DNA from 2 places in the Ramlibacter sp. JJN2-2R genome. Region 1 is predicted to be linked to the other one. Evidence: predicted binding sites of a transcription regulator. Region 1 holds the regulator's gene; the other holds the start of a gene.
What was found. Region 1 encodes LexA, which represses DNA repair genes until DNA is damaged. Its sites were predicted from a motif close to ACTGTATNNNNATACAGT; they were not measured.
Positions count from the first base shown of each region.

Region 1 (15,024 bases):
AGGTCGAGCTCACGCGCACCGCGCCCCTGGCGCAGGCGATCCATTCCTCGGGCGGATCCCCGCGTGCGGCGATCAGCTCGCCGTCCTTGTACCGTCTGACGTAGGCGCATCGAAGAATGTCGTGACGCAGCGAGGGGGAGAGCGACGAGAACCAGCGCCCGCCATTGATCGCTTCGCGTTCCTCGATGGTAAGAATGGGTTCGTCCATGGGCTGTCTTGTCAGTGACTGCGCGCGTGCGCAGATTGTCGCGTCCGGGACGCGGCGCCCGGTCAGGGTTTCACCGGCGATGCGCCGGCTCAGTAGCGCGGCTTCTGCTTGGCCAGGAAGGCCGAGATGCCGATGCCGGCATTCGGATGGTGGAGGTTGCGCACGAAATGGTCGCGTTCGGACGCCAGGTGGTCGTGCAGGCTGGCGGCTCCCGCGTCGTTGAGCAGTTCCTTGATGCTGGCCAGCGCATTGGGCGCGCGCTCGTTGAGCCGGCCGCCCAGGGCCAGCGCCTCGACCAGCGCGGTGCCCGGCGCCACGACGCGGTTGACGATGCCCAGCGCGTGCAGCCGCTCCGCGCCGATGCGCTCGCCGGCCAGCAGCAGCTCGCTGGCGAGCTGGCGCGGCAGCGCCCGGCCCAGCGACCAGGTGGCGCCACCGTCGGGCGACAGGGCAACCGAGCTGTAGGCCATGACGAACACCGCGTCGGAGGCGGCCACGACCAGGTCGCATGCGAGGGCGAGGGAGAAGCCCGCGCCGGCCGCGGGCCCTTCGACCGCGGCGATCACGGGCTTGGGGAAACTGCGGATCGTCTCGATCCAGTCGTGCAGGCCCTCGATGCTCTGCGCCTGCACCTCGGGCGGCTGCTGGCGGTTGGCCTGCAGGCGCTGCAGGTTGCCGCCGGCGCAGAACATGCCGCCTTCGCCGGTGATCACCACGCTGCCCACCTCGGGGTTGCCCTCGGCGGCGTTCAACGCCTCGACGCCGGCGGCGTACATCTCCGGGCCGAGCGCATTGCGCAGCTCGGGATTGCTGATGGTCAGCACCATGGTGCCGCCCTGGGACGTGCTTTTGAGTTCAGCCGGCATGCGGGGAGGATAGCAAGCCCGGCCGGTGCCGCCCCGGGCGGGCACAATGCGCGCCCATGCGGCTCGTCCGGATCGCGCGCCTTCCCGTCCTCGGCTTCGCGGCCGCGGCGCTCGCGGCCGCCGCGGCGGAACCGGTCGATGTCGGCTCGCCCACGCTGCGGCTGAGTCCGTCGCTGGCTTTGCCGCCGGCGCAGGAGACGCCCGCACGCGGTCCGGCCCACCCCAGCTTCACCGAATTGACGCAGCAACCGGTCGAGGCGCTGCGCCAGGCGCGCGAGACGCGCGAGCGCGAGTTGCTCGAGGCGCTGGATGCCGCGCGCCGGCAGCAGCAGGCCACCGCCGACCTGGAGCGCCGGCTGGCGCAGGCCCGGGCCGAGCGGCACGCGAATCCGCTGGTCGTGGCGCTGGTGCTGTTGCTGGCCGCGCTGGCGGCCGGCGCGGCGGCGTTCTGGTGGCGCTCGCGTCAGGCCCCCGCGAGCCGCCAGCCGCAGCGGCTCGAGCCGGACGCGTGAAGCGCCGGGCGGCTCAGCTTTCTTCCTGCAGCAGCGACAGGCCGATCGCCCCGCGGCGGCGCAGCCACGGGCTGGGGCGGTAGCGCGGGTCGCCGTACACGGTCTGCATGTTGAACAGCACCTCGAGCACGTTCGCCGGGCCCCAGCGGTTGCCCATCGCCAGCGGACCCATGGGATAGCCCAGGCCCAGGGTGACGGCGGTCTCCAGGTCCTGCGGGCTGCAGATGCGCTGCTGGCAGATGTCGGAGGCGATGTTCACGATGGCGGCCACCACGCGCTGCGTGACGAAGCCGGCCGAGTCGCGGATCACGCTGACCGGCTTGCCGTCGCGCGAGAAGAGGGCGTGCGCGGCATCGCGCATGTCGGCGCGCGTGGCCGGGTTGGTGGCGAGCACGCGGCGGCGGGTGGCGGCGTCCTCGATCAGCATGTCGATCCCGACGGTGCGCGCCGGGTCGAGCCGCTCCACCACGGCCACGGTCGTGACGTCGAAGCCCAGGGGCGCGACGAGGGTGAGGGCGGCGAGCGAGGGCGACTGGCCGGTCTCGATGCGCGCGCCGAGGTCCTTGAGCAGCTGGTACAGCTCCTGCCGGCGCGCGGCCCGGGTGGAGACCCACACGGGGGGCAGTTCGTCGACCTTCGGTGCCGGCGGCTCCGCCGGGACCTGGGCCTTGCCGTCCACGTAGCGGTAGAAGCCTTCGCCGGACTTGCGCCCGACCAGCCCGCCGGCCAGGCGCTGCGCAGTGATGACGCTCGGGCGGTAGCGCGGCTCGTCGTAGTACTGGCGGTAGATGGACTCCATCACCGGGTGCGACACGTCCAGCGCCGTCAGGTCCAGCAGCTCGAACGGCCCGAGCTTGAAGCCCGCCTGGTCCTTGAGGATGCGGTCGATGGTGGCGAAGTCCGCCACGCCTTCGCCGGCGATCCGCAGGGCCTCGGTGCCGTAGCCGCGGCCCGCATGGTTGACGATGAAGCCGGGCGTGTCCTGCGCCTGCACGGGGGTGTGGCCCATCTGCTTGGCATAGGCGGCGAGCGCCTCGCACACGGCCGGGTCGGTCCGCAGGCCGGCGATGACTTCCACCACCTTCATCAGGGGCACCGGGTTGAAGAAGTGGTAGCCGGCGCAGCGCCCCGGCCGCTGCATGTCGGCGGCGATGGCGGTCACCGACAGGGAGGAGGTGTTGGTGGCCAGCACGGCGTCCGGGCCGACGACGTCCTCGAGCTGGCGGAACAGGTCGCGCTTGACGTCCAGGCGCTCGACCACGGCCTCGACCACGAGCTTGCAGCCGGCGAGGTCGGCCAGCGCGCCGGCCGGCTGCAGCCGCGACTTGCAGGCCTGCACGGCGGCCTCGTCCATCCGCCCTTTGTCCTGCAGGCGGTCCCACTGGGCGCCGATGTCCCGGACCGCACGCTGGATGGCCTCGGGCTGGGTGTCGTACAGCCGCACGAGGGAGCCCGCCTGGGCCGCGATCTGGGCGATGCCCCGGCCCATCGCGCCGGCGCCGACGACGCCGACGATGTCGAACACTGTTTGCATCGAGGGATTATCCGGCACCGAAAACGGGTGCCACGGCGCGCTTGCTGTGCAAGAATGGCGCGGCCATGAAGCTCATCCGGTCGTCTCGCCACGCCGCCGTCGGCCTCATGGCCTGCCTTGCGGTGGCTGGCCAGGCCGCCACGGTCGGCCGGGCCCAGGGACCGGCGCTGATCGGACGTCCGCTCGACCTCGCCATTCCCATCGTGCTCGAAGGCGCGGGCGACACGGTCCCGGAGTGCGTCGAGGCCGACGTGTTCTACGGCGACTTGCGCGTGGCGCCGGGCAGCGTCTCCGCCGAACTGCAATCCGGCCCCCGGGGTCCCTCGGTGCGCGTGCGCTCGGGGTCCGCCGTCAACGAGCCGGTCATCACCGTGTACCTGCAGCTCGGATGCGGCAACCGCTTCACCCGCCGCATCGTGCTGCTGGCCGAACCCGATCCCGCGGCCGACACCTCGCGGCCGCTGCCCGCATCCGCCGCGGCCACGTCACGGGCCGAGGCGGCCGAATCCGCCGTCAATGCCGCGCCGCTGAACCTGTCGCTCAGTCGCGGCCTGCCGGCGGTCCGGGCGCCGTCCGCCGACGTCGCCGGCACCACCGGCACCACCGTCACCAAGCCCGCCCCGCGCCGCCAGCCCGCGGCGACCGGTCCGAAGGCTGCGCCGCATGCCAAGTCGCCGGTCCCGCCCGCCGCTGCCGCGCCGCGGCCGGCCGCCAGCGCGGCGAAGCCCGCCCAGGTGGCCCCGGGCCCGACCGCTGTTGCCCGAGCCGCAGCCGGCGGCCGCGACCAGCTCAAGCTCGACGCTCCGCTGGGCCTTGCCGAACCGAGCGCGCCGTCCGAGGAAGCGCTGCGCCAGGCCGCGCGCATGCAGGCCATCGAGCGCGACCTGCGCGAGATGCGCCAGTTCCTGCAGCGCAACGACGCCGCGATGCTGCAGCTGCAGGCGCAACTGGCCCGGGCGGAGTCCGAGCGCTACGCCAACCCGCTTGTCTACGTGCTCATCGCCCTGGTGCTGGCGATGGCAGGGCTGATGCTGTTCTTCTGGCGCCGCGCCGCGGCCGTCCGCGATGCCATGGCGCACGACTGGTGGCGCGACCCGCGCGAGACCGAGCCGGCGCGCTCGCGTTCCGCGGCCGCCGCGGTGGTGGAGGAGGCCCGGGTTCGCCCGGCGCCGCGTCCGGGCCTCGTGGCCGAGCCCGCCAGCGTGCCAGCCCGCTCCGACGAAGCCGCGGCCCAGGCCCGGCCGGACGCCCCGCCGGTCGAGCCGCCGCAACCCCCCACGGTGCGCGCCCCGCTCAATCCGCTGCATGTCTCGGCGCGCACGGACGGCGACTTCCAGCCCAGCCAGGCCGGCAGCCGGGCGCTCAAGGCCGAGGAACTGCACGACGTGCAGCAGGAGGCCGACTTCTTCTCGTCGCTGGGCGAGTACGACCGCGCCATCGACGTGCTGCGCAGCCACATCCAGGCCAACCCCGAGACCAGCGCGGTGGCCTGGCTCGACCTGGTGGAGATCTACCACAAGCTGGGGCGCCGCGAGGAGTTCGACTGGGTGCGCAGCGAGTTCCAGCGCCGCTTCAATGCCGACGTGCCCGAGTTCGATGCCTACAGCCTGGAGAACGCCGGCATCGAGGCGTACGACAACGCCATGGCGCGCATCGTGGCGCTGTGGCCCGCGCGCCGGGTGCTCGACGTCATCGAGGAGTCCATCTTCCGCGGGCCGAGCAAGGACGGCTCGCAGGCCTTCAGCCTGCAGGCCTACCGCGAGCTGCTGCTGCTGCACCACATCGGCCAGCAGGTGCTGGCGGGCGGTGATGCGCCGCGCTCGGGATTCCAGGATTCGAACCCGGTGTCGGGCGCCCACGCCGACTTCGGCGCGCCGGGCTTCTCGCACACCTCGATCCATCCGCTGTCCACCGGAATGGCGGACCTGGACGGGCCGCCGGCCACCGGCCACGCGGCACTGGATGTGAACCTGGACGAGCCCGTGGCGGTTGCTGGCAGCTTCGGCGCCGCCGAGGCGCCCGCCGACGGCCACCTGCTGGACTTCGACCTGCCGGACATCGACACCGGGATGGTGCCGGTGCGCGGCAGCGACTAGCCTCAGCGCCGCACTTGCAGCGCGGCGGGGTTGACCACGTTCGTGGGGTGGCCCTCGATGAAGTTCACGACGTTGTCGAAGGCGTCGCCGAAGTACATCTCGTAGCTCTCCTGCTCGACGTACCCGATGTGCGGCGTGCAGATGCAGTTCTCCAGCCGCAGCAGCGCGTGGCCCTGCAGGATCGGCTCGCTCTCGAACACGTCGACGGCGGCCATGCCGGGCCGGCCGCGATTGAGCGCGGCCAGCAGCGCGTCGGGCTCGACCAGCTCGGCGCGTGAGGTGTTGACGAACAGGGCGGTGGGCTTCATGCGGCCGAAGTCCTCCAGCCGCACCAGGCCGGCGGTCTCGGCATTGAGCCGCACGTGCAGGCTGAGCACGTCGCTTTCGCTGAACAGCTGTTCGCGGCTCTCGGCGGCGATGTGGCCGTCGGCCTGCGCGCGCGAGCGCGAGCCCTCGCGGCCCCACACCAGCACCCGCATGCCGAAGGCCCGCCCGTAGTTCGCCACCAGCTGGCCGATCTTGCCGTAGCCCCAGATGCCCAGCGTCTTGCCCCGCAGCACCATGCCGAGCCCGAAGTTGGCGGGCATGGAGGCCGACTTCATGCCCGACTGCTGCCAGCCGCCGTGTTTGAGGGTCTGGATGTACTGCGGCAGGCGCCGCATGGACGCCATGATCAGGGCCCAGGTCAGTTCCGCCGGGGCGACCGGCGATCCGGCGCCTTCGGTGACCACGATGCCGCGCTCGGTGCAGGCGTCGACGTCGATGTGCGATCCGGCGCGCCCCGTCTGCGAGATCAGCTTGAGCCGCGGCAGCTTTTCCAGCAGCTGGCGCGTGATGTGGGTGCGCTCGCGGATCAGGACGATGACGTCGGCGTCGCGCAGCCGCACCGAGAGCTGGCCGATGCCCTTGACCGTGTTGGTGTACACCTTGGCGGGATAGGCCTCGAGCCTGGCCGCGCAGCGCAGCTTGCGCACGGCATCCTGGTAATCGTCGAGGATCACGATGTTCATGGCGGGATTGTGCCCTGCGCCCGGCGGCGCATCGGCCGCGCAGCCGGTAGCATTCACGCCTTTCCCGATCAGCTGAACCGCAAGGAGACTTCCCCCATGGCGATTTCGATGTCGTCGGCCAGCCTGCCGATCTTCCGCACGATGCTGGGCAACCTCAGCCACATCCTGGACAAGGGGCTGGCCCACGCGCAGGCCCGCAAGTTCGACCCGCAGGTGCTGGCGGCGGACCGCCTGGCGCCCGACATGCTGCCGTTCACGCGCCAGATCCAGATCGCCTGCGACTCGGCCAAGAACGGTGTCGCCCGCCTGTCCGGCGTCGAGGCGCCCCGGTTCGAGGACAACGAGACCACGGTCGATGAGCTCAAGGCCCGCATCGGCAAGACGCTCGCCTGGCTGGAGACGGTGCCTGCCGGCAAGCTGGACGGCACCGAGGACAAGGAGATCACGTTCCCGGTGGGCCGCGAGTCCACGCGGACGATGAAGGGCGAGGCGTACCTCAAGCACTGGGTGCTGCCCAACTTCTTCTTCCACGTCAGCATGGCGTACGCGATCCTGCGCCACAACGGCGTTGAGCTGGGCAAGGCCGATTACCTGGCCGGCGCCTCGCAGTGAACCCGATGGGGCGCCGGCGTGGTGGCGCCGCGGCGCGCCGTCAGGCGGTGGCGGCCTCCAGCGCGGCAAGCCGGTCGAGCTCGGCGCACACGTCGGCCATGCGGCCGGAGATCACCATCCGGCCCGCCGTGCTGCGCGGGTGCGCGGCTTCGACGATGCGCAGCACGCGAACCGGGCGGGCGTGGTGTTGCCCGGCCGGCCAGGCCACCTGGCCGTGACCGGCCAGCGTGTGCAGCCCGGTGCGCAGTGCCGGCGCATGCGCCGGCTGGCGCGTTGCGCGCGCCCAGCGCGCGAGCGGGCGCAGCCAGTGCCGCAACGGTTGCACCAGTCCGGCCAGCGTGCAGATCATTCCCATGTCGTCTCTCCTTGAACTTCAGGTTCGGAACACAGGCGAGATTCGGATGCGATGCCGGGTCGGTGCAGGGTGATGGCGCCTCGCGCCATACGCCCGCCACCTGCCGCCGCCCGGCGGGGCTCACATGAGCATGGTGTTGCGGATCAGGCCGACCGCGAGGCCTTCGATCTCGAACGGCTCGCCCGGCTCCACGACGATGGTGGGGTAGTCGGGGTTCTCGGCATGCAGCTCGATCAGGTGCTTGTTGCGCCGGAAGCGCTTGACGGTGACTTCGTCGCCCAGGCGCGCCACCACGATCTGGCCGTTCTTGGCTTCCCGGGTGGACTGCACGGCGAGCAGGTCGCCGTCCATGATGCCGGCGTCGCGCATCGACATGCCGCGCACCTTGAGCAGGTAGTCGGGGCGGCGCTGGAACAGGCTGCTCTCGACGTAGTACGTCTGGTCGACGTGCTCCTGCGCGAGGATGGGCGAGCCCGCGGCGACGCGCCCCACGAGCGGCAGCGCGAGCTGCGCCAGGCTCTGCAGCGGAAGGGGGAACTGCTTGAAGCGTGACTCGTGGATGGAGCGCAGCGTGTCGCTCTTGAGGCGGATGCCGCGCGAGGTGCCGCTCACCAGTTCGATGACGCCCTTGCGCGCCAGGGCCTGCAGGTGCTCCTCGGCCGCGTTGGCGGACTTGAAGCCCAGCTCGGCGGCGATCTCGGCACGGGTGGGCGGCGCGCCCGTGCGGGCGATCGCGGCCTGGATCAGGTCCAGAATCTGTTGCTGCCGTGCGGTGAGCTTGGGCGTCTCGATCATGGCGGTGGCTCCTTGGGGCGGCCAACTGGCTGCCCATCCAGTACCTGTATTTTTAACCAGTTTCGTGAAAGAGTGCAAGTGACACCCGATCGGATCGTTGTTCTCGGCACCGGAGGGACCATCGCGGGCGCCGCGGCCTCGGCGCAGGACCATGTCGGCTACCGCGCCGGCCAGGTGGCCGTGGCGGACCTGCTGGGCAGCCTGCCGGCGTTGCACGGCCTGCGCATCGAGGCCGAGCAGGTCGCGCAGGTGGACAGCAAGGACATGGGGCCGGCGGTGTGGGGCGCACTCGTGCGCCGCTGTGCGCACTGGCTGGCGCAGCCCGACGTGGCAGGCGTCGTCATCACGCACGGGACGGACACGCTGGAGGAAACGGCGTACCTGCTCTCGCGGGTGCTGGACGCGCGCAAGCCCGTCGTGCTGACCTGTGCCATGCGGCCGGCCACCGCGCTGTCGGCGGACGGGCCGCAGAACCTGGCCGACGCGGTGGCCGTGGCGCGCACGCCGGGCGCGGGCGGCGTCACCGTCGTGTGCGCCGGCCGGCTGCATTCGGCGCAGGCCGTGCGCAAGGTGCACCCGTACCGGCTGGATGCCTTCTCTTCGGGCGACGAAGGCCCGTTGGGTCATGTGGAGGACGGCCGGCTGCGGCTGGTGCGGGGCTGGCCGGCGCCGGCCGGGGCGTCGGGCGCGGCGCGCCTGCCGGCCGAGGGCGACTGGCCCTGGGTGGAGATCGTCCACAGCCAGGCGGGGGCGGATGGCCGCGTCGTGCAGGCCCTGGTGGCCGCGGGCGTGCGCGGCCTGGTGGTGGCCGCCACGGGCAACGGCACCGTGCACGAGCGCCTGGAGGAGGCGCTGGTTGCCGCGATGGAGCAGGGCGTGCGGGTGCTGCGGGCCACGCGCTGCCAGGAAGGAACGATCGTTGCCGGTGTGCCGGGCGGGCTGCCCGTGCACCTGCTCACACCAGTGAAGGCGCGCGTGGACCTGATGCTGGAGCTGGCGCGCGCCTGAGCGCCGGGATCAGCTGGCCAGCGCCTGCAGTGCGCGCGCGGTGATGTCCTCGACCGTGCCGATGCCGCTGATCGCGCGGTACTTCGGCGCGTTCTTGGGGTCGGCCTTGGCCCAGTTGGCGTAGTAGTCCACCAGCGGCCGGGTCTGCGAGGCGTAGACCTCCAGTCGCTTCTTGACGGTGTCCTCGCGGTCGTCGTCGCGCTGGATCAGCGGTTCGCCCGTGAGGTCGTCCAGGCCCTCCACCTTGGGCGGGTTGAACTTGACGTGGTAGGTGCGACCGGAGCCGGGGTGCGAGCGGCGGCCGCTCATGCGTTCGATGATGGCCTCGAAGGGCACGTCGATCTCGAGCACGTAGTCGAGCTTCACGCCCGCTTCCTTCATGGCGTCGGCCTGCGGGATCGTGCGCGGGAAGCCGTCGAAGAGGAAGCCCTGCGCGCAATCGGGCTGGGCGAGCCGCTCCTTCACGAGGCCGATGATGATGTCGTCGCCCACCAGCGCGCCGGAGTCCATGACCTTCTTGGCCGCCAGTCCGAGCGGCGTGCCCGCCTTCACCGCCGCGCGCAGCATGTCGCCCGTGGAGATCTGGGGGATGCCGTACTTCTGGCAGATGTAGGTTGCCTGGGTGCCTTTGCCCGCGCCTGGTGCGCCCAGCAAGATCAGTCTCATGGATGTCCTCGGATGGATGAAAGCGGGCGCTGCGGGCCCCTCGGTCATCCCCGCGCCGGGCCGTTGCGCATCATGCGCTTGAGGATAGCACGCGACCCTTGCGCGAACTTACGTCGCAGAAGCCGCGAAAAGACGGCGCACGCGCTCCAGATCCTCGGGCGTGTCGACGCCGGCGGCGGGCGCGGATGCGCTCACGTGCACGGCGATGCGGTGGCCGTGCCAGAGCGCGCGCATCTGCTCCAGCGCCTCCAGGCGCTCGATCGGCGCCTGCGGCAGGCCGGGAAAGCGGCGCAGGAATCCGCAGCGGTAGCTGTAGATGCCCACGTGCCGCAGCGGCGCCGGATCGGGCAGGGCGCGGATGCCCGAGGCGAAGCCGTCGCGCCACCACGGGATGGGCGCGCGGCTGAAGGTCAGGGCCAGGCCGCGCACGTCGGTGACCACCTTCACCACGTTCGGGTTGGTGAAGTCCGCCAGCTCGGTGATCGGGTGCGCCGCCGTCCCCATGTCGGCGCCGGTGTCGTCCTGCAGCAGGCGGGCGACGGCGTCGATGAGAGCGGGTTCGATCAGCGGCTCGTCCCCCTGCACGTTCACGACCGTGTCGCCGTCGGCCAGGCCCAGCTGGATGCTTGCCTCGGCCAGGCGGTCGGTGCCGGAGGGATGGTCCGCCGAGGTAAGCACGGCCTCGACGCCGTGGGCGCGGCAGGCGTCGAGGATCGAGGCGCTGTCGGCCGCCACCACGACACGCTGCGCGCCGGACCGCCGGGCGCGCTCGGCCACGCGCACGACCATCGGCCGGCCGGCGATGTCGGCGAGCGGCTTGTCGGGCAGCCGCGTGGAGGCCAGCCGCGCCGGGATCAGGATGGTGAAGGCCACTAGACCAGGGGCGTGCGCTTGGGGAGCCGATCGAGCTCGTCGTCGCTGAGCGGGCGCGCCTCTTCCTCGAGCAGGACGGGAATGCCGTCGCGGATGGGATAGGCCAGGCGCGCGCTGCGCGAGACCAGTTCCTGCCGGACGCGGTCGTGATCCAGGTGCCCCTTGGTCACGGGGCAGACCAGCAGCTCAAGCAGTTTGGGGTCCATGCGTCGATGATAGCTTCGCGTCCAGCCAGCGATCGAGCGCCTGCCAGAACGCCGGATCGATCGCGAGACCGAGCGGCACCGCCCACGCGTCTGGCCGCACGCGCCAGAGCTTCACGGCATCCTTGTCCGTGCACAGCACGGTGGCGCCGGCGGGCACCGGAGGGGCCTCGGCGAAATCATGGTGGTCGGGCAAGGCGAGCGTGCCGGCCAGCGGCACGTCCGCGGCGCGCAGCATGTCGAAGAACGCGTCCGGCCGTGCCACGCCCGCGAGCGCGAAGCACGGCCCCTGCCGCGCGAGCTCGCGCAGCGAGGCGGTGCGGCCGTCGGCGCGCCGCGCGACCGTGTCGAGCCGGCGGTCCAGGACAAAGCCGTCCACCCCGGGGGTCGTGGCGACGCGCAGGACGAAGTCGGCGCGGCGCGGCCAGGCCTCGCGCAGCGGCCCGGCGGGCAGGAGCCAGCCGTTGCCGATGCCGCGTTCGTCGAACACCACGATCTCCAGGTCGCGGGCCAGCGCGTGGTGCTGCAGGCCGTCGTCGCTCAGCACGACCTGCACCTCGGGATGACGGTCGACGAGCGCCTGGACCGCATCGGCCCGGCGGCGTGCCACGACGACGGGGATGCAGCACTGCCGTGCGATCAGCAGCGGCTCGTCGCCGGCCTCGGCGGGGTCGCTGGCGGCGGTCACTTCGACGCAGCCGGTGGAGCGGCGGCCATGGCCGCGCGACACCACCCCGCAGGCGATGCCCCGTGCCCGCAGGTGGCCCGCGATGGCCACCACGACCGGCGTCTTGCCGGCGCCGCCCGCGACGACGTTGCCGACCACGATGACCGGCCGGGGCAGGGGGGCGGCGCGCTTGATGCCCAGCGCATAGGCGCCGCGATGCGCCGCAGCCAGCGCGCGGTAGAGCAGCGAGACGGGCCAGAGTAGCAGCGCGAGCGGGCCGCGATGCAGCCACGCTCGCTGCAGGGCCGCGGCCATGCGCTTCAGTGGCTGGCCGCCTGGGCCGAGGACTGGGCCGCGAACGTGACCTGGTTCAGGCCCGCCCGGCGTGCCGCCTCCAGCACCGTGATGACGGACTGGTGCGGTGCCGTCGCGTCCGCGCTGACGATGATCACGCTGTCCTTGCCCGCCTTGGCGGCATCGGTCAGCGCCAGGGCCACGACGTCGGGGCTGCGGCCGACCACGGCCTGCCGGTTGACCGTGTAGCGGCCGTCGCTGCTCACGCCCACCAGGACCTCGCGCGGGTAGTCGCGCTGGGCGTCCGCGTCGGCCACCGGCAGGCGCAGCTGCAGTTCGGTGAACTTGCTGTACGTCGTGGACAGCATGAGGAAGATGAGCACGACCAGCAGCACGTCGATGAACGGGATCAGGTTGATCTCGGGCTCCTCGCGGGAGCGGGTGCGGAAATTCATGCGGGGCTCCGGACGGCGCGGCGCGGGCTCAGGGCCGGCGCAGGGTGTTGAGGTGGCGCACGAAGCGCTCCGACGACAGCTCCAGCGTCAGCAGGTACGCGTCGACGCGGCCGCGGAAGTAGCGCCAGAAGATCAGCGCCGGGATGGCGACGACCAAGCCGAAGGCGGTGTTGTAGAGGGCCACCGAGATGCCGTGCGCCAGCTGCGCCGGGTTGGCACCCGCGCCGGATCCGGGCGACTGCGAGCCGAAGATCTCGATCATGCCGATCACCGTTCCCAGGAGGCCGAGCAGCGGGGCCGCCGAGGCGATGGTCGCCAGTGCGCTGAGATAGCGCTCCAGGCGGTGGGCGACGGTCCGGCCGGCGCCTTCCATGGTGGAGCGCAGGTCCGACTCGCTGCAGCGCGGGTTGCTGTTCAGCGCGCGGAACCCGCTGGCCAGCACCTCGCCGAGGGCCGAGTTCTGTTCGAGCTGGGTCACCACGTCCGGCCCCGGCACGGATGAGCGCGAGACCGCCAGCGCTTCGTCGAGCAGCTTGGGGGGCGCGACCCGGGCCGTCTTGAGGCTCAGGAAGCGTTCGATGACGAGGGCCAGCGCCAAGATGGAGCAGGCAACCAGCGGCCAGATGGGCCAGCCTGCGGCTTGTATGATCGAAAACAAGGGGGCTCCGCGACGGGTGAATGCTGAAGGTGGTCGCGATTATGAGCGACTCAACAGCTGTAGGACCCGTCCCCGCGCGCGTAGGACGCAACCCACAGAAATTGTGGATAACTTTGTGCAAAAACCCCGCCTGCCGGCGCGCCGCGCCGCATGAATCCTTCGACATGTCAGATCGATGACATTTTCAGCAGGAAATTCTCGTTTGAAATCAATGACTTGCACGACGCTGCCGTGCTTCCTGCCGGGGCGGCTGCGGTCAGCGCCCGCTAGCGCGTCTTTGTGGACTAATCGGCTCCCGGTTTGCGGCCCCAAGCCGCTCCAGACCTGATGGTGGCGACTCCGGATCCAGCATCGGCGCCGCGAATCTGGCAAGTCGGCGCCCTGTGCCGCGCCGTTGCTGACGCCCTGGAGGCGAGGTTCAATCCCGTCGCGGTCCGCGGCGAGATTTCGGGCCTCTCGCGCGCGTCGAGCGGGCATGTCTACTTCAACCTCAAGGACCCGAACGGCCAGCTGCGCTGCGCCATGTTCCGCCGCGCGGCGTCCCTGCTCGACAGCCTGCCCGGTGAGGGCGATTTGGTCGAGGTGCAGGGGCGGCTGGCCGTCTACGAGCCGCGCGGGGACCTCCAGCTCATCGTGGAGAGCCTCTCGCGCGCCGGGCAGGGCGCCTGGTACGAACGGTTCCTGCGGCTCAAGGCCCGCCTGGAGGCCGAGGGGCTGTTCGAGCCGGCCCGCAAGCGACCGCTGCCGTTCCTGCCCCGCGGCGCCGGCCTGGTGACGTCGCTGGGGGCGGCGGCGCTGCATGACGTGGCCACCGCGTTGCGGCGCCGGGCGCCGCACCTGCCGGTCGTGCTCGCGCCGGCTTCGGTGCAAGGCCCCCAGGCCGTGCCGGAACTGGTCCAGGCGCTGGAGAGCCTGTACCGGCTGGCGCAGGAGGGCCGGCTCGACGTCATCCTGCTCGTGCGCGGCGGCGGCTCGATCGAAGACCTGTGGTCTTTCAACGAGGAGGCCCTCGCGCGCACGATCGTGCGCAGCCCGGTGCCCGTCGTGTGCGGCGTGGGCCACGAAACCGACGTGACGATCGCGGACTTCTGCGCCGACCTGCGCGCGCCCACCCCGACCGCGGCGGCCGAACTGGTGGCGCGCCCGCGGGCCGAGTTGCTGCAGCAGCTCGAGGCGCAGCAGGAGCGGCTCGGCGTGGCGCTGCAGCGCCGCGTCGACGGCGCTTCGCAGCGGATGGACGTCGCCACGGCCCGGCTCGGCCGGCCTTCGGCACGCATGGCGCAGCAGCACCGGCGCATCGCGCAGCTGGAGGACCGGCTGCGGCATGCCATCGAGCTGCGCCTGGAGCGGGCGCGCGGCCGCCTGCAGGGCCTCGAGTCCGATGGCCGCAGTGCCTTCGTGCACCGCTTCGGCCGCGCGCGAGACCGGCTGCACCGTGTCGACCTGCGGCTGGAACTGCTCGATCCCCGCCTGGTCCTGCAACGCGGCTATGCGCTGCTGACGGACACGCAGGGCTCGGTGATCACCAAGGCGGCACAGACGCAACCGGGGCAGGCGCTGCGCGCGACGCTCGCGGAAGGCGAAGTGGACCTGACGGTGGCGCGTCCGCGCCTGCTCTAGGGCCGTGCATTCCTGCCTAGAATCAGCGCCTTCTCACCACAAGACCCACCGTCGAGGAACACCATGGAACACACCCTGCCTCCGCTCCCGTATCCCATCGATTCGCTGGCGCCGCACTACTCGAAGGAGACGCTGGAGTACCACCATGGCAAGCACCACAACGCCTATGTGGTGAACCTGAACAACCTGCAAAAGGGCACCGAGTACGAGAACATGACCCTGGAGGAGATCATCAAGAAGTCCTCCGGCGGCATCTACAACAACTCGGCCCAGGTCTGGAACCACACGTTCTTCTGGAACTGCATGAAGCCCAATGGCGGCGGCGAGCCCGCCGGCGCGCTCGCGCAGGCGATCCAGTCCAAGTGGGGCAGCTACGCGGCCTTCCGCGAGGCCTTCGTGAAGTCCGCCGTCGGCAACTTCGGCTCGGGCTGGACCTGGCTGGTGAAGAAGCCCGACGGCAGCGTCGACATCGTCAACACCGGCGCGGCCGGCACGCCGCTGACCACGCCCGACAAGGCGCTGCTCACCGTCGACGTCTGGGAGCACGCCTACTACATCGACTACCGCAACCTGCGGCAGAAGTTCGTCGAGA
Region 1 covers NZ_CM173226.1:2,500,851-2,515,874, reverse strand. Annotated here, with positions in the region: gene AC3ANR_RS12245 (Crp/Fnr family transcriptional regulator) at 1-208, opposite strand, end outside; gene AC3ANR_RS12240 (oxepin-CoA hydrolase, alternative type) at 298-1,074, opposite strand; gene AC3ANR_RS12235 (hypothetical protein) at 1,131-1,586, shown strand; gene AC3ANR_RS12230 (3-hydroxyacyl-CoA dehydrogenase) at 1,600-3,120, opposite strand; gene AC3ANR_RS12225 (type IV pilus assembly protein FimV) at 3,186-5,216, shown strand; gene AC3ANR_RS12220 (D-2-hydroxyacid dehydrogenase family protein) at 5,219-6,226, opposite strand; gene AC3ANR_RS12215 (DUF1993 domain-containing protein) at 6,323-6,838, shown strand; gene AC3ANR_RS12210 (hypothetical protein) at 6,879-7,193, opposite strand; gene lexA (transcriptional repressor LexA) at 7,314-7,988, opposite strand; gene AC3ANR_RS12200 (asparaginase) at 8,061-8,996, shown strand; gene adk (adenylate kinase) at 9,006-9,662, opposite strand; gene kdsB (3-deoxy-manno-octulosonate cytidylyltransferase) at 9,771-10,535, opposite strand; gene AC3ANR_RS12185 (Trm112 family protein) at 10,535-10,741, opposite strand; gene lpxK (tetraacyldisaccharide 4'-kinase) at 10,722-11,720, opposite strand; gene AC3ANR_RS12175 (ExbD/TolR family protein) at 11,726-12,154, opposite strand; gene AC3ANR_RS12170 (MotA/TolQ/ExbB proton channel family protein) at 12,183-12,812, opposite strand; gene xseA (exodeoxyribonuclease VII large subunit) at 13,140-14,432, shown strand; gene AC3ANR_RS12160 (superoxide dismutase) at 14,496-15,024, shown strand, end outside.

Region 2 (15,024 bases), 770 kb from region 1:
CGCGCGCATCCGCACCCGCGACTGGCGGCTGTCCACGCTGGGGCCGCCGGAGGGCTGGCCGCAGACGCTCAAGACCGCCGTGCGGCTGATGCTCAGCTCGGGCCACCCGATGTTCATCTGGTGGGGCCCGCGGCTGATCCAGTTCTACAACGACGCCTACCGGCCTTCCATCGGCTACGAGCGCCACCCCAGCGCGCTCGGCCAGGAAGGCCGCACCTGCTGGGACGAGATCTGGCACATCATCGGCCCGCAGATCGAGCAGGTGATGAGCGGGCGCGGCGCCACCTGGCACGAGAACGCGCTGGTGCCGATCACCCGCAACGGCGTCAAGGAAGACGTCTACTGGACCTACAGCTACGTGCCCATCGACGACCCGCTCGCGCCCACCGGCGTGGGCGGCGTTCTCGTCGTGTGCACCGAGACCACGCAGGCGGTGCAGGCCGCGCGCCGCATCGAGCACCAGCGGCAGCAGTTCGCGCAGCTGTTCGAGCAGGCGCCGTCGTTCATGGCGCTGCTGTCGGGGCCGGAGCACCGGTTCGAGCTGATGAACCCGGCCTACTCGCGCCTGGTGGGCCATCGCGCCATCGTCGGTCGCCCGGTCGCCGAGGTGCTGCCGGAGGTGGCCGAGCAGGGCTACCTGGCGCTGCTGGACGAGGTGTACCGCAGCGGCAAGGCCTACACGGCCTTCGGCAACCGCGCCATGCTGCCGCGCGAGGACGGCACCGCCAGCGAGCGCGTGCTCGACTTCGTCTACCAGCCGATCCGCGACATGGAAGGCCAGGTCACCGGCATCTTCGTCGAGGGCTTCGACGTCACCGGCCGCGAAGCAGCCCTCACCGCCGCACGTTGAACACCTGGCGCAGGTAGGCCAGGAAGGTCTCGTCGGTGCTGAGCGTCTTGCCGGGCGAGTCCGACAGCTTGGCCACCGACTGGCCGTTGGCCTGCACCAGCTTCATCACGATGTTGATCGGCGTGCAGCCCACGTCGTTGGTGAGGTTGGTGCCGATGCCGAAGCCGGTCAGCGCCCGGTCGGCGAACGCGTCATAGACGCGCAGCACCTTGGGCACGTCGAGCGAGTCGGAGAACACCAGCCGCTTGGTGTGCGGGTCGATACGCAGCTTCTCGTAGTGCGCGATCGCCTTCTCGCCCCAGGCGATCGGGTCGCCCGAGTCGTGGCGCAGGCCGTCGAACAGCTTGGCGAAATAGAGGTCGAAGTCGGCCAGGAAGGCGTCCATGCCCACCGTGTCGGTGAGCGCGATGCCCAGGTCGCCGCGGTACTCCTGCACCCACCCCTCCAGCGCCGCGCGCTGGAAGTCGCGCAGCCGCACGCCCAGGGCCTGGAAGGTCTGCATGTACTCGTGCGCCATCGTGCCGATCGGCACCAGCCCCAGGTCGCGCGCGAGCAGCACGTTGGAGGTGCCCTTGAAGAACTCGGGCACCTCGTCGCGCAGCGTGGTGACGACTTCGCGCTGCCAGGCGCCGGAAAAGCGCCGCCGAACCCCGAAGTCGAAGATCTCCAGCGGATGCGCGCGCGCCGGCGCCACGTCCACCGCGCGCAGCTGGTCGATCTTGACCTGCAGGCGCTCGCGCCCCGTCTCCAGCGCGCGGGCGTGCTCGACGCGGCGGAAGTACAGCTCGTTGACGATGGCCAGCACGTGGATCTCGAAGTCCATCACGTGCACCTGCGGGCCGCTGGCCCGGATGCGCAGCCGGCCGTCCTCGGCCCACGCGCGCACGAAGCGGCGCTGGAACTGGAACAGGCGCAGGAAGTCGACGAAGTCGCTCTTGATGAAGCGCAGCCCGCCCAGGTAGGCGAGCTCGTCCTCGGCGAAACGCAGCGTGCACAGGTGGTCCAGCTGCGCTTCGACCTCCTCCAGCAGGTCGGCCAGCGGGAACTGGGGCTCGTCGCGGCAGACGAACTCGTACTCGGCGGTAGTCTGCGGGAACCGATGCAGCATCGCCTGCCACATCGTGAACTTGTAGAGGTCGTTGTCCAGCAGGCTGGTGATGACGGGCTGGAAGGCGGGCATGCCGCAAGCATGGCAGCAATGCGCCGCCCCGTGGGGCTCTGCGGCGACCGGCCGCGGGCCGCTCAGTGCGCCGGTGCGGGCCGCGGCTGCGGCACGGGCGGGCCGCCGTCGCCGCCCGCGCGGCGGCGCGGCAGCTCGGCCACGAAGGCGCCCAGCCCGGCGAGCGCGAGGAAGGCCAGCACCAGCGCGCCGATGAACGGGACCATGGCCACCACCAGCACGAGCGCCAGCGCGAGCGCGAACCAGCCGATGCGGCTGCCGTAGCTGGCGGGTTCGGCCTTCTTCAGCAAGCCGGGCAGGCGATGCGCGACGAACAGCACGCCGACCACCAGGCCGAGCAGCAGCACGACCGGATAGGCCGCGAACAGCGGGATGCCCAGCGGCAGCCCGATCAGCGTGATGCACAGGAGCAGCGCCACGACGGGCACGCCGATCATCGTCACCAGCCCGAGCCCGAACGAGGCGGCGGGCGCCGTCGCGACGCGCTCGGCCGCGCGCGGGCCGAACCTGGGCACCGCCAGCAGGAACAGGGCCGCGGCGCCCAGCACCATGAGGAAGGTGACGACGCTGAAGCCGCGGCCCGGGCCGTTGAACTTCCAGCTGCGCTCACGCACCGTGCGGCCCTCGCGGCTGTCGCGCACGATCGCGCCGCCGATCACGGCGCCCTCGGCCCGCTTCAATTCGGCGGCCGACGAGTAGCGCAGTGCGCCGCCGATGCGGGCCGACGGACCGAGTTCCACCGAGGCGGCGCGCGCATCGACGTCGCCGCGCACCTCGCCGTTGATCCGCAGGTGCGAGGTGCCCGCGCGCAGGTTGCCGTCGATGCGGCCGTCGACCGTGACGTCCCCGCCGTACAGGCGCGCCGAGCCGCCGATCACGGCGCCGGAGGCAACGGTGACCGTGCCACCCGCGGCGAGCACGTCGCGGCCGACCTGGCTGTCGATCACCACCTCGCCGCCCGCGACGCGCAGGCGGTCGCGCACGGGCGAACGCACTTCCACCGAACCGCCCGCCAGCATCACGTTGCCGGCCACCGGCTGGTCGACCTTCACCTTGCCGCCGGCGGCGCTGAAGTCGCCGGTGACCTGGCCGCCGGTGCGCACCTCGCCGCCGGCGGCGAAGACGTCGGTGGGCTCGGCGCCACCCGCGGCGCCGGCAGCGCCCGCGATGCCGGCCAGCGCCAGCAGGGTGGCGGCCGCGCGGATTCGGAGCAGGGCAAGCGAAGGCTGGGCGTTCATGGTGGGACCCTCCTGGACCGGCGGCCGACGGCCACCGCGGCGTCCGGCAGTGCCGGGAATTCTAGGAGCGGGGGTGCGCGAGGCCCAGATCGGTGAACTCCTGCCGCTGCGCGCGCAGGGGCCTGTGTCTTTGGCGCGACAGGCTTTTCACCAAGCCCAGCCGGCCTCATACTCCGCGCGGGAGCGCAACCAGAACAACGAACACGCCCGCGCGGCGCGGAGGACGCAATGAGCTTCTTGGATCGCCTGTTGGGCCGCCCCGCGGCCAAGCCGCCGGCGCAGCAGACAGCCCGCGCGGGCCGCCCCAGCCAGACCCACGCGCCGTCCACCAGGGGCTCGGCCAGCTCGCCGCAATCCGTGCGCAAGGAACTGGTGCGCGTGGCCGGCCGCGACACGCTCCAGCACAACGGGATTCCGGCCGGCTGGCTGCGCGTGGAGCCGCTCACCATGGCGGCGCCCAGCCGCGAGCCCGGCGTGCACGTGCGCCTGGTCGTGCTGCAGTGGGATCCACGCCTGATGCTGCACTCGGTGGCGCTGCAGCAGAACCTGGTCCGCCGCATCGGCGTGCTCGACCCGCTGTGCGACCGCTGGCTGATGGGCGTGTCGTGGCAGTTCGAGCTCAAGGAAGACGCCGACTGCCCGCCCCTGCCCCACCCGGGCAGCTGGACGTCCGCGCCGCCGGACCTGAGCGCCATCACCTCGCCCGCGCCGCCCGAGCCGGACGGCGGCACCGCCGACGTGATCAGCGGCCCCACCCGCATCGGCAAGCAGCAGTCCAGCGCCGACGCCAAGGCCGACCTCGAGCGGCTCCTCGGCCAGCGCGACGCCGATTTCCAGAAGAGCGACCACGGCGGCTTCGAGAAGACGCAGCCGATGAAGTTCTAGCCAGCCAGCGCCCGCCTGCGCGGAAGCGCCCGGCCCGGTTCAGAACAGGCTGCCGGTCTGCGGTCCGGGCGGACGGCTGGTTCGCACGCTGCCCGCGCGGGGCGCGCGCGGCGGCAGCGGCGAGGCCTCGGCCACCAGCGGCTTGTCCCAGCGGCGGAAATACGCGGGCGCCTCCTGCACCCGGCACGTGAGCCAGTTGCCGTAGTCCTCGGGGTCGAGGATCACCACCATGCGCTTCTCGTCCTCGGGCCGGTGGAAGCGCTTCATCAGCGGGTGGTCGTCGGCGTTGACGGTCAGCATCGCGAAGCTGAACACGTCACGCCCGTCCGGATGCCGCCAGGGGCGGTAGATGCCGGCGACGCCGAACGGCACGAACCCTTCCTGGTAGATCGCCCAGCGCACGCACTCGCCGCTTTCCCAGTTGGGCTCGTAGATCGCCTCGCACGGGATCACGCAGCGCCAGCCCCGGCTCCATGCCTCGCGAAAGCTCGGGAGCTGGTGCACGGTCTCGCTGCGCGCGTTGTAGGTGCGCCGCCCGAACCCGATCTCGGTGGCGAAATGCGGCAGCAGCCCGAAGATGCCGTCGTCCACCACCCGTTCGAAGCCCGAGCCGTCCTGCGCCAGCCGGATGAAGGGCGCCAGGCCGAGCGGCCAGGTGTCCACCGGCTCGTCGTCGCGGTCGCGTTCGACGCCGAAGAACGTCAGCAGGCGATCGCGCCGGCTCACCGGCACGTAGTTCGAACACATGCGCCCGATGCTACCCGCACGTTGTCCGCCCCCGGGGAACTACGCTATTGTTCTTGTAGCGACCGCTGCGTAAACTGCGCCTCCCGCCACGAGGGACGGACCGGCGAGGAGGAGTCAGAACAACGATGAGTTCCAAGGACAGCCACGCCGCGATGCAGCAGCTGATGGCGCTGCTGGAGGCGCGCTACGCCATGCGCGTGCTGTGGGCCCTGCGCGATGGGCATCCGCAGACCTTCCGCCTGCTGCAGGACAGCGTCGGCCGCATCACGCCCAACACCCTCAACACCCGCCTCAAGGAATTGCGCGAAGCCGGCCTGCTCGGCCACGGCCAGGACGGCTACTGCGTGACGCCCGCCGGCGCGGACCTGCTCAAGCGCCTGTCAGACCTGCCCGCGTTCGCGGCCCGCTGGGTGGCGGCGCAGGGCAAGAAGAAGCAAGCTCCCACCCCATGAACGATCTCCACCAAGCCCTCGCCCCCGCCACCACCCTGCCCGAGGACGCCGACCAGGCCGTGCTGGTCGGCCGCGCCTGGATCGAAGGACAAGGCGCAGTCCTCGTGCGCGTCACGCCCGAGGCCGTGACCGACCTGTCGCGCCTGGCGCCCACCATGAGCCACCTGCTCGAGCTGCCCGACCCCGCAGCGGCGGTGCGCGCGTTCGATGCGCCCCGGCTGGCCGACACGGCGGCCGTGCTCGCCAACAGCGCGTTCGACGTGCGCGCGCCCCACCTGCCCTGGCTGCTCGCGCCCTGCGACCTGCAGGCGATCAAGGCCGCGGGCGTCACCTTCGTGGCCTCGATGCTCGAGCGCGTGATCGAGGAGCAGGCCCGCGGCGATGCGTCCAAGGCCGAGGCGGTGCGCCAGGCCGTGGTCGCCGTGATCGGCGAGAACCTGTCGGCCGTGCGGCCCGGGTCGCCCGAGGCGATGAAGCTGAAGGACGTGCTGATCGCGCAGGGCCTGTGGTCGCAGTACCTCGAAGTGGGCATCGGCCCGGACGCCGAGGTGTTCACCAAGTCGCAGCCCATGAGCGCCGTGGGCACCGGGGCAGAAATCGGCCTGCATCCCAGGAGCGACTGGAACAATCCCGAACCCGAGATCGTGCTGGCGGTCGACAGCCGCGGGCAGGTCAAGGGCGCCACGCTCGGCAACGACGTCAACCTGCGCGACTTCGAGGGCCGCAGCGCGCTGCTGCTCGGCAAGGCCAAGGACAACAACGGCAGTTGCGCGATCGGGCCGCTGATCCGCCTGTTCGACGGCCGGTTCGGCATCGACGACGTGCGCCGCTGCGACCTGGCGATGGAAGTGCGCGGGGCCGACGGCTTCGTGATGCGGGGCTCGAGCTCGCTGTCGATGATCAGCCGCGACCCGCTGGACCTGGTGGCGCAGTCGTGCGGCGCCAACCACCAGTATCCCGACGGCTTCGTGCTGTTCCTGGGCACCATGTTCGCGCCGACGCAGGACCGCCGCGGTCCGGGCGAGGGCTTCACGCATGAGGTGGGAGACCTTGTTACGGTCCGCACGCCGCTGCTCGGTACACTCGCCAACCGCGTCAGCACCAGCGACCGCATCGCGCCGTGGACCTACGGCGCCGGCGCCCTGATGCGCGACCTCGCACGTCGCGGCCTGCTCGGCTGAGCGGCCGCTCCCACCCAAAGGAATCCGATGATCACCACCCCCTCCGGCCTGCAGTACGAAGACACCACGCCCGGCACCGGCGCCGAGGCGCGCCCCGGCCAGCACGTGCATGTGCACTACACCGGCTGGCTGTTCAACAACGGCCAGCAGGGCGCGAAGTTCGACTCCAGCCGCGACCGCAACGACCCGTTCGCCTTCTCGCTCGGCGCCGGCATGGTGATCAAGGGCTGGGACGAAGGCGTGGCCGGCATGAAGGTGGGCGGCAAGCGCACCCTGGTCATCCCGCCCGAACTCGGCTACGGCGCGCGCGGCGCCGGCGGCGTGATCCCGCCCAACGCGACGCTGAAGTTCGACGTCGAACTGCTCGACGCGCACTGACGCAGGCGGCCGGTCTGGCCCGTGTCGGTTGCCGTCTGCGCGCCTGCAGGGCGTGAAGGCAGACTCCGGCGTGGGCAAGCACCGGGACTGGATGGCGGGTCGAGCCCGCAATGACAGGCTGCGGGCCGGACGTGTTTCCCCGAGAGTCGTCATGCCGGGCTCGACCCGGCATCCAGGCCCGCGGCCATGACTGGCACCGGACTGGATTGCGGGTCGAGCCCGCAATGACAGGCTACGGGTCGGGCGTGTTTCCCCCGAGAGTCGTCATGCCGGGCTTGACCCGGCATCCAGGCCCGCGGCCATGGCCGGCGGCATGACTGGCACCGGACTGGATTGCGGGTCGAGCCCGCAATGACAGGCTGGGGGCCGGACGGCGCTTCAGAGAGTCGTCATGCCGGGCTCGACCCGGCATCCAGGCCCGCGGCCATGACCAGCACCGCGCTCGATGGCGGGCCGAGCCCGCCGTGACAAGCTGACAGTCGCACTCAGCTGCGCTTGCGCGCGGTCACCTCGATCTCGATCTTCATCGCGGGTTCGAGCAGGCCGGCCTGGATCATCATCGCGGCGGGCCGGGCGTCGCCCAGGTACCTGCGCAGCGTCGGCCAGCACTTCTCGAAATCGCCCCGGTCGGGCAGGACATAGGTGACGCGCACGACGTCGGCCCAGAAGGCGCCCGCCTCGTGCAGCGCGGCCTGGATGTTGCGCATCGCCTGCTCGCACTGGCCGACGACGTCGGCCGCCAGCGTGCCGGCCTGGTAGTCGTAGCCGGTGGTGCCGGAGACGAACACCCAGTCGCCGTCGACCACGGCGCGCGAATAGCCGATCTCCTGCTCGAAGCGCGATCCCGAACTGATCCACTGGCGGGCCATGGCGACCTCCGGAGTTGCGTGAGCCGCCACTGTACGGGGTCCCGCCCAACCCATCCGGCGCGCTGTCGCGCTGGGCCGGGTAGCCCGTCCGGGCTGGCTCAGCATTTTTTTGGCCGGAACGCCTTTTTGCCGCCTTGAAAAGCACTACGCTGCCCCAAGGTGCACCGCAGTTTTTCGCGCTCCCCAACCCAAATCCAAGCATGAACGACGACACGACGAAGATCGAACCGACGCTGGACGGGGCCCCCGGGCCCACGGACGCCAGCCCGGAAGAACGCGAGGCCGCCGCCGCGGCCAACGAGGCCGACCTGACCGCCGCGATGGCCGAGCTGGAGCAGCTGCGCGCCAAGAATGCCGAGCTGACCGAGACCTTCCTGCGGGCGCAGGCCGAGGTGCAGAACACCCGCCGCCGCGCCGACGAGGAGATGTCCAAGGCGCGCAAGTTCGCCATCGAGAGCTTCGCCGAGAGCCTGCTGCCGGTGGCCGACAGCCTGGAGGCCGGCCTGGCCATCCAGGACGCCACCCCCGAGCAGATCCGCGAGGGCGCCGAAGCCACGCTGCGGCAGCTCAAGTCCGCGCTCGAGCGCAACAAGGTGGTGGAGATCGCCCCGGCGACGGGCGCCCGGTTCGACCCCCACCAGCACCAAGCCATCTCGATGGTCCCGGCGCCCGGCCAGGAGGCCAACACCGTGGTGACGGTCCTGCAGAAGGGCTACCTGATCGCCGAACGCGTGCTGCGGCCCGCGCTGGTCACGGTGGCCGCGCCGCAGTGACCCCGGCTTGAAACATCCCGAGTTATCCACAACTACGCAGCAACGAATCAGGGCCCCGGCGGCCCCAAGCAAATAGGAGAGAAAGCAATGGGCAAGATCATCGGCATCGACCTGGGCACCACCAACTCGTGCGTGGCCATCATGGAGGGCAACACGCCCAAGGTCATCGAGAACAGCGAGGGCGCGCGCACCACGCCGTCCATCGTGGCCTACCAGGAGGACGGCGAAATCCTCGTGGGCGCCTCGGCCAAGCGCCAGGCGGTCACGAACCCGCGCAACACCCTCTACGCGGTCAAGCGCCTGATCGGCCGCAAGTTCGAGGAAAAGGAAGTCCAGAAGGACATCAACCTGATGCCCTACACCATCGCCAAGGCCGACAACGGCGACGCGTGGGTGGAAGTGCGCGGCAAGAAGATGGCGCCCCCGCAGGTCAGCGCCGAGGTGCTGCGCAAGATGAAGAAGACCGCCGAGGACTACCTGGGCGAGCCGGTCACCGAGGCCGTGATCACGGTGCCCGCGTACTTCAACGACGCGCAGCGCCAGGCCACCAAGGACGCCGGCCGCATCGCCGGCCTGGAAGTCAAGCGCATCATCAACGAGCCGACCGCGGCCGCGCTGGCCTTCGGCCTGGACAAGCAGGAAAAGGGTGACCGCAAGATCGCCGTCTACGACCTGGGCGGCGGCACGTTCGACATCTCGATCATCGAGATCGCCGACGTCGACGGCGAGAAGCAGTTCGAGGTGCTGTCCACCAACGGCGACACGTTCCTCGGCGGCGAGGACTTCGACCAGCGCATCATCGACTACATCATCGGCGAGTTCAAGAAGGAGCAAGGCGTCGACCTGTCCAAGGACGTGCTCGCGCTGCAGCGCCTGAAGGAAGCCGCCGAGAAGGCCAAGATCGAGCTGTCCAACAGCGCCCAGACCGACATCAACCTGCCGTACATCACGGCCGATGCCAGCGGTCCCAAGCACCTGAACATCAAGCTGACCCGCTCCAAGCTGGAAGCGCTGGTCGAGGACCTGATCGAGCGCACCATCGCGCCGTGCCGCACGGCCATCAAGGACGCCGGCGTGAGCGTGGGCGACATCCATGACGTGATCCTGGTGGGCGGCATGACCCGCATGCCCAAGGTGCAGGAGAAGGTCCGCGAGTTCTTCGGCAAGGACCCGCGCAAGGACGTCAACCCCGACGAAGCCGTCGCCGTGGGCGCGGCCATCCAGGGCCAGGTGCTGGGCGGCGACCGCAAGGACGTGCTGCTGCTGGACGTGACCCCGCTGTCGCTGGGCATCGAGACGCTGGGGGGCGTGATGACCAAGATGATCGCCAAGAACACGACCATCCCGACCAAGTTCGCCCAGACCTTCTCGACCGCCGACGACAACCAGCCGGCCGTGACGATCAAGGTGTTCCAGGGCGAGCGCGAGATGGCCACCGGCAACAAGCTGCTGGGCGAGTTCAACCTGGAAGGCATCCCGCCGGCACCGCGCGGCCTGCCCCAGATCGAGGTGACCTTCGACATCGACGCCAACGGCATCCTGCACGTGAGCGCCAAGGACAAGGGCACGGGCAAGGAGAACAAGATCACCATCAAGGCCAACTCGGGCCTGTCCGAGGAGGAGATCCAGAAGATGGTGAAGGACGCCGAGCTCAACGCCGCCGAGGACAAGAAGAAGCTCGAGATCGTGCAGGCCCGCAACCAGGGCGAGGCGCTGGTGCACAGCGTGCGCAAGAGCCTGACCGAGTACGGCGACAAGCTCGAGGCCGGCGAGAAGGACAAGATCGAGGCCGCGATCAAGGAGGTCGAGGAAGCCTTGAAGGGCGAGGACAAGTCGCAGATCGAGGACAAGACCAACGCGCTGATGGCCGCCAGCCAGAAGCTGGGCGAGAAGATGTACGCCGACATGCAGGCGAACCAGGCCGCGCAGGCCGCCGGCGGCGCGGCCGGCGCCGAGGCCGGTGCCGAGCCCAAGGCGGCCGCCGACGACAATGTCGTGGACGCCGAAGTCAAGGAAGTGAAGAAGGGCTGATCGCAGGACGCTTCGCGCCGGTTCAGCTCGCCGCGTTCGACACGGACCTTCGGGTCCGGTCGACGCGGCGATCGTGCTAGAAGCACCGGCGCTTCCCCGGCACAACCAGAGACACGATGGCCACCAAACGCGATTACTACGACGTCCTCGGCGTGCCGAAGAACGCCTCCGAGGAAGAGATCAAGAAGGCTTATCGCAAGCTCGCGATGAAGTTCCACCCTGACCGCAACCAGGGGGATGCGGCCAAGGACGCGGAAGCCAAGTTCAAGGAGGCCAAGGAGGCGTACGAGATGCTCTCGGACGCCGACAAGCGCGCCGCCTACGACCAGTATGGCCATGCGGGCGTGGACCCGAACATGCGCGGCGGCATGGGCGCCGGCGCGGAAGGCTTCGGCGGCTTTGCCGAGGCGTTCGGCGACATCTTCGGCGACATCTTCGGCGGCCAGGGACGCGGCGGCCGCGCGGGCGGCGGGCGCCAGGTGTTCCGCGGCAGCGACCTGTCGTACGCGATGGAGGTCACGCTGGAGGAGGCGGCCGCCGGCAAGGAGGCCCAGATCCGCATCCCGACCTGGGACCAGTGCGACACCTGCCACGGCAGCGGCGCCAAGCCCGGCACCCAGGCCAAGCAGTGCGGCACCTGCCACGGCCAGGGCGTGGTGCAGATGCGCCAGGGCTTCTTCTCGGTGCAGCAGACCTGCCCCACGTGCCGCGGCAGCGGCAAGATCATTCCCGAGCCATGCGCCACCTGCCACGGCCAGGGCAAGGTCAAGAAGCAGAAGACGCTGGAAGTGAAGATCCCGGCGGGCATCGACGACGGCATGCGCATCCGCAGCGCCGGCAACGGCGAGCCGGGCACCAACGGCGGGCCGCCGGGCGACCTGTACATCGAGATCCGGCTGAAGAAGCACCCGATCTTCGAGCGCGACGGCGACGACCTGCACTGCGTGGTGCCGATCTCGTTCACCCGCGCTGCGCTGGGCGGCGAGATCGAGGTGCCCACGCTCGCGGGCAAGGCGGCCATCGACATCCCCGAGGGCACGCAGGCCGGCAAGCAGTTCCGCCTGCGCGGCAAGGGCATCAAGGGCGTGCGGGCCAGCTACCCGGGCGACCTGTACTGCCACATCGCGGTGGAGACGCCCGTCAAGCTCACCGAGCACCAGCGCAAGCTGCTGCGCGAGCTGGACGACTCGCTGAAGAAAGGCGGCTCCAAGCACTCGCCCAGCGAGGAAGGCTGGGCGGACAAGCTGAAGAACTTCTTCAGCGCATGAACGAGAGGGCGGGATTTCCCGCCCTTTCTTCTTCCTGGCGCGGCGCAGGTGTCAGTTCTGGCAGGGGGCCGACCCATCCGTGTACCACCCGCGCCACACATCACTAGGCCGCCGGCCGGGACTGCCTCAAAATTAAGCGATGTCCCTGCGGCTGTTCCGATCCACCGGGTACCACTCCATCCTCTCGCCGGGCGAGACGCGGGTGGCCATGCACCCGGGCTGGGCCGTGCTGGCGACCAGCCTGTGGATCGGATTCGCGTGCAATCCCTGGTTCTGGCATGCGCTGGCCGCCGCGCGCGAGCAACTGCAGCTGACCGTGGTGCTCGGCGCCGCGCTGGCCGGGGTGGCCGCCTTCCTGCTCAGCCTGTTCGGCTGGCGCCGCACCTTCAAGGGCATGGCCACCCTGCTGCTGCTGGCCGGCGCCCTGGTCGCCGCCGGCGCCTGGACGCAGGACCTCACCCTCGCGTCAGCCATGGAAGGCCAACGCCTGCACCTGGCGCTTCCCACCTGGGCCAGCTTCTTCAGCTGGCAGGTCCCCACCCTGCTGGCGCTGCTGGGCCTGCTCCCGATGCTGTGGCTGTGGAACGCGCAGCTGCGCCGCCTGGCCGGGCCGACCCAGCTGCGCGCCAACCTCGCCGGCATGGCGTTGGGCGCCACCGTGGCCGGCGGCGCGCTGATGCTGCTGCCGTTGCTGCAGGCCGCCTGACGTTCAGAACAGGCTGGCCTGGCCGTCCAGCGCGGGCGGCCGGAACTTCGACAGGTCGAACTCGAACCGCTCGCGGTTGAAGCCCAGGCGCGACGCCGCCTTGCGGAAACGCTGCCCGATCAACTCGGCCCACGGGCCGCTGCCCTTCATGCGCGTGGCGAAGTCGGCGTCGTAGTCCTTGCCGCCGCGCATGTCGTGGATGCGCGCCATGACGCGCTCGGCGCGCTGCGGATAGTGCAGCTCCAGCCACTGGCGGAACAGCGGGCTGACCTCCCAGGGCAGCCGAAGCACGTGGTAGAAGGCGCTTCGCGCGCCGGCGTCCCAGGCCGCTTCCAGCACCTGCTCCAGGTCGTCGGTGAGGAACGGGATCTGCGGCGCCAGGCTCACGCCGCAGGGCACGCCCGCTTCGGCCAGCGTGCGCAGCACGCGCAGCCGCCGCTGCGGCGAGGCCGCGCGGGGTTCGAGCTGGCGCGTGAGGCCCGCGTCGAGCGTGGTGATCGTCACGTACACGGCCGCCAGCCGGTCGCGCGCCATCGGCGCGATGATGTCCAGGTCGCGCTCGACGCCGCTCGACTTGGTGACCAGCGAAAACGGGTGCGCGGTGTCGCGCAGCACCTCGAGCACCGACCGCGTGAGCCGCAGCTCGCGCTCGACTGGCTGGTAGCAGTCGGTGGCCGTGCCGATGGCGAGCATGCCCGGCACGTACCCCTTCTTCGCCAGCTCGCGCCGCAGCACGCCGGCCACGTCGCGCTTGGCGATGATCCTGGTCTCAAAGTCCAGCCCCGGCGACAGGTTCAGGTAGCTGTGCGTCGGCCGCGCATAGCAGTAGATGCAGCCGTGCTCGCACCCGCGGTAGGGGTTCAGGCCGCGGTCGAAGTAGATGTCCGGCGAGTCGTTGGTGCTGATGACCGAGCGGGGCGTCTCCCAGGTCACCTCGGTCCGCGGCGCCAGCGGCGCCGGCGCGTCCGGGTCGGGCTCCCAGCCGTCGTCGAAGCCTTCGCGCGCATCGCGCTCGAACCGGTGCGGATGGCGCGTGGCGGCGCCGCGGCCCTTGATCGCCTCGACCGGGATGTAGTGGCTGTCCATGCACTGTATTTTTATCCAGTCCACGGCCGGACGTAAAGCGGCATCCCGCTCGTGCCGCTCAGCCGGGGAACAGTTCACGTCTCTTACACGGCGCACACAGCCTGAAATCGCAGGGACGGCCACCGGGGTCGACCATGGACGGCAGTCGATCACCGGAGGGTCCCATGAGCCTCACGACCACACCTTGCCGGCCGTCCCGATCCAGCAGCGCCACGGTCGCGGTCGCCATCGCACTGGCCTTGGTCGCGTGCGGCGGCGGCGATGGCGGCGTCGCTGACGCCGTCGCGAGCGGTGGCGGCACCGGCACCAGTCCCACGTCGCCCACGTCGCCCACGTCACCCACCTCACCCACCTCACCGACATCGCCCGGGGGCGGCGCGCCGGCGTCGGGCAGCGGCACCGTGGCCCCGCTGGAACGCGCCGACTTCCGCGTCAACAGCACCTTCGCGGGCCGCCAGGACGGCGCGCGCATCGCGCGCCTGGCCGGCGGCGGCTTCGTCGTGGCGTGGACGCACTGGACGGGCACCGCCATCGCCAACGAAGTGCGGCTGCAGCGCTTCGGCGCCGACGCCCGGCCGGTCGGCGTGGAAGCGGTCGTCGCCGCATCGGCGAGCCTGCCCGGCGTGGCGGCGCTCGCGGACGGCGGCTTCGCGGTGACATGGACGGAAGCGGCCGGCCTGGAGCGCCGGGGCTGGCTGCAGCTGTTCAACGCCGATGGCACCGCCCGCGCGCCGGCCGCACCCCTCTCGACCAGCCAGTCCCGGTTCGTCGCCCGCCCCACCGGCCTGGCCGATGGCCGGCTCGTGGTCGCGTTCGACGCACTCGCAGCGCCGCGCGGCACGGATCTCGGCGAAGTGCAACTGTTCACCGCCCAGGGCGCCCCCGTGGCGCCGGCGCTGCCGGTGAACGAATCGCCGGACGACGCCCTGACCCATGTCCTGGGCATCGTGGCGTCGCCGCTCGGGCCGGGGTTCGCCGCCGCCTGGGCCGTGAGCGCGCCGGCGGGCAGCCGGCTCATGCTGGGCCTGTTCGGCCCCGACGGAGCGCTCGCCCGCCCCGCCATCACCGTCGCGTCGGGCGCGGAGATGCGCTCGCCTTCGCTCGCCACGCTGGCCGACGGAAAACTGGCCCTCGCCTGGGTGTCCTTCGGCACCGGGCCGACAGGGTCGCTCCTGGCGACGCTGTGGCTGGAGCGGTTCGACGCCGCGGGGGTGTCGCTCGGTCGGCAGGCGGTGCCCACGGGGCCGATCGACCGGCCCTTCACGCCCCGCGTGGCCTCGACCCTCGACGGTGGGCTCGTGGTCACCTGGTCCGTGACCCAGGACGCGGGCACCGGCCTGAGCCGGCGGGTCGTGTCGGCCCAGCGCTTCGATGCGGCTG
Region 2 covers NZ_CM173226.1:1,726,835-1,741,858, reverse strand. Annotated here, with positions in the region: gene AC3ANR_RS08635 (PAS domain-containing protein) at 1-850, shown strand, start outside; gene pncB (nicotinate phosphoribosyltransferase) at 834-2,030, opposite strand; gene AC3ANR_RS08625 (bactofilin family protein) at 2,093-3,268, opposite strand; gene AC3ANR_RS08620 (hypothetical protein) at 3,497-4,153, shown strand; gene AC3ANR_RS08615 (SOS response-associated peptidase) at 4,193-4,900, opposite strand; gene AC3ANR_RS08610 (winged helix-turn-helix transcriptional regulator) at 5,026-5,352, shown strand; gene AC3ANR_RS08605 (fumarylacetoacetate hydrolase family protein) at 5,349-6,533, shown strand; gene AC3ANR_RS08600 (FKBP-type peptidyl-prolyl cis-trans isomerase) at 6,561-6,911, shown strand; gene AC3ANR_RS08595 (RidA family protein) at 7,397-7,780, opposite strand; gene grpE (nucleotide exchange factor GrpE) at 7,981-8,553, shown strand; gene dnaK (molecular chaperone DnaK) at 8,641-10,584, shown strand; gene dnaJ (molecular chaperone DnaJ) at 10,701-11,852, shown strand; gene AC3ANR_RS08575 (phosphoethanolamine transferase domain-containing protein) at 11,992-12,558, shown strand; gene AC3ANR_RS08570 (PA0069 family radical SAM protein) at 12,562-13,644, opposite strand; gene AC3ANR_RS08565 (hypothetical protein) at 14,046-15,024, shown strand, end outside.
Region 2: the regulator LexA is predicted to act here: its motif matches at 13,647-13,664, upstream of AC3ANR_RS08570 (PA0069 family radical SAM protein).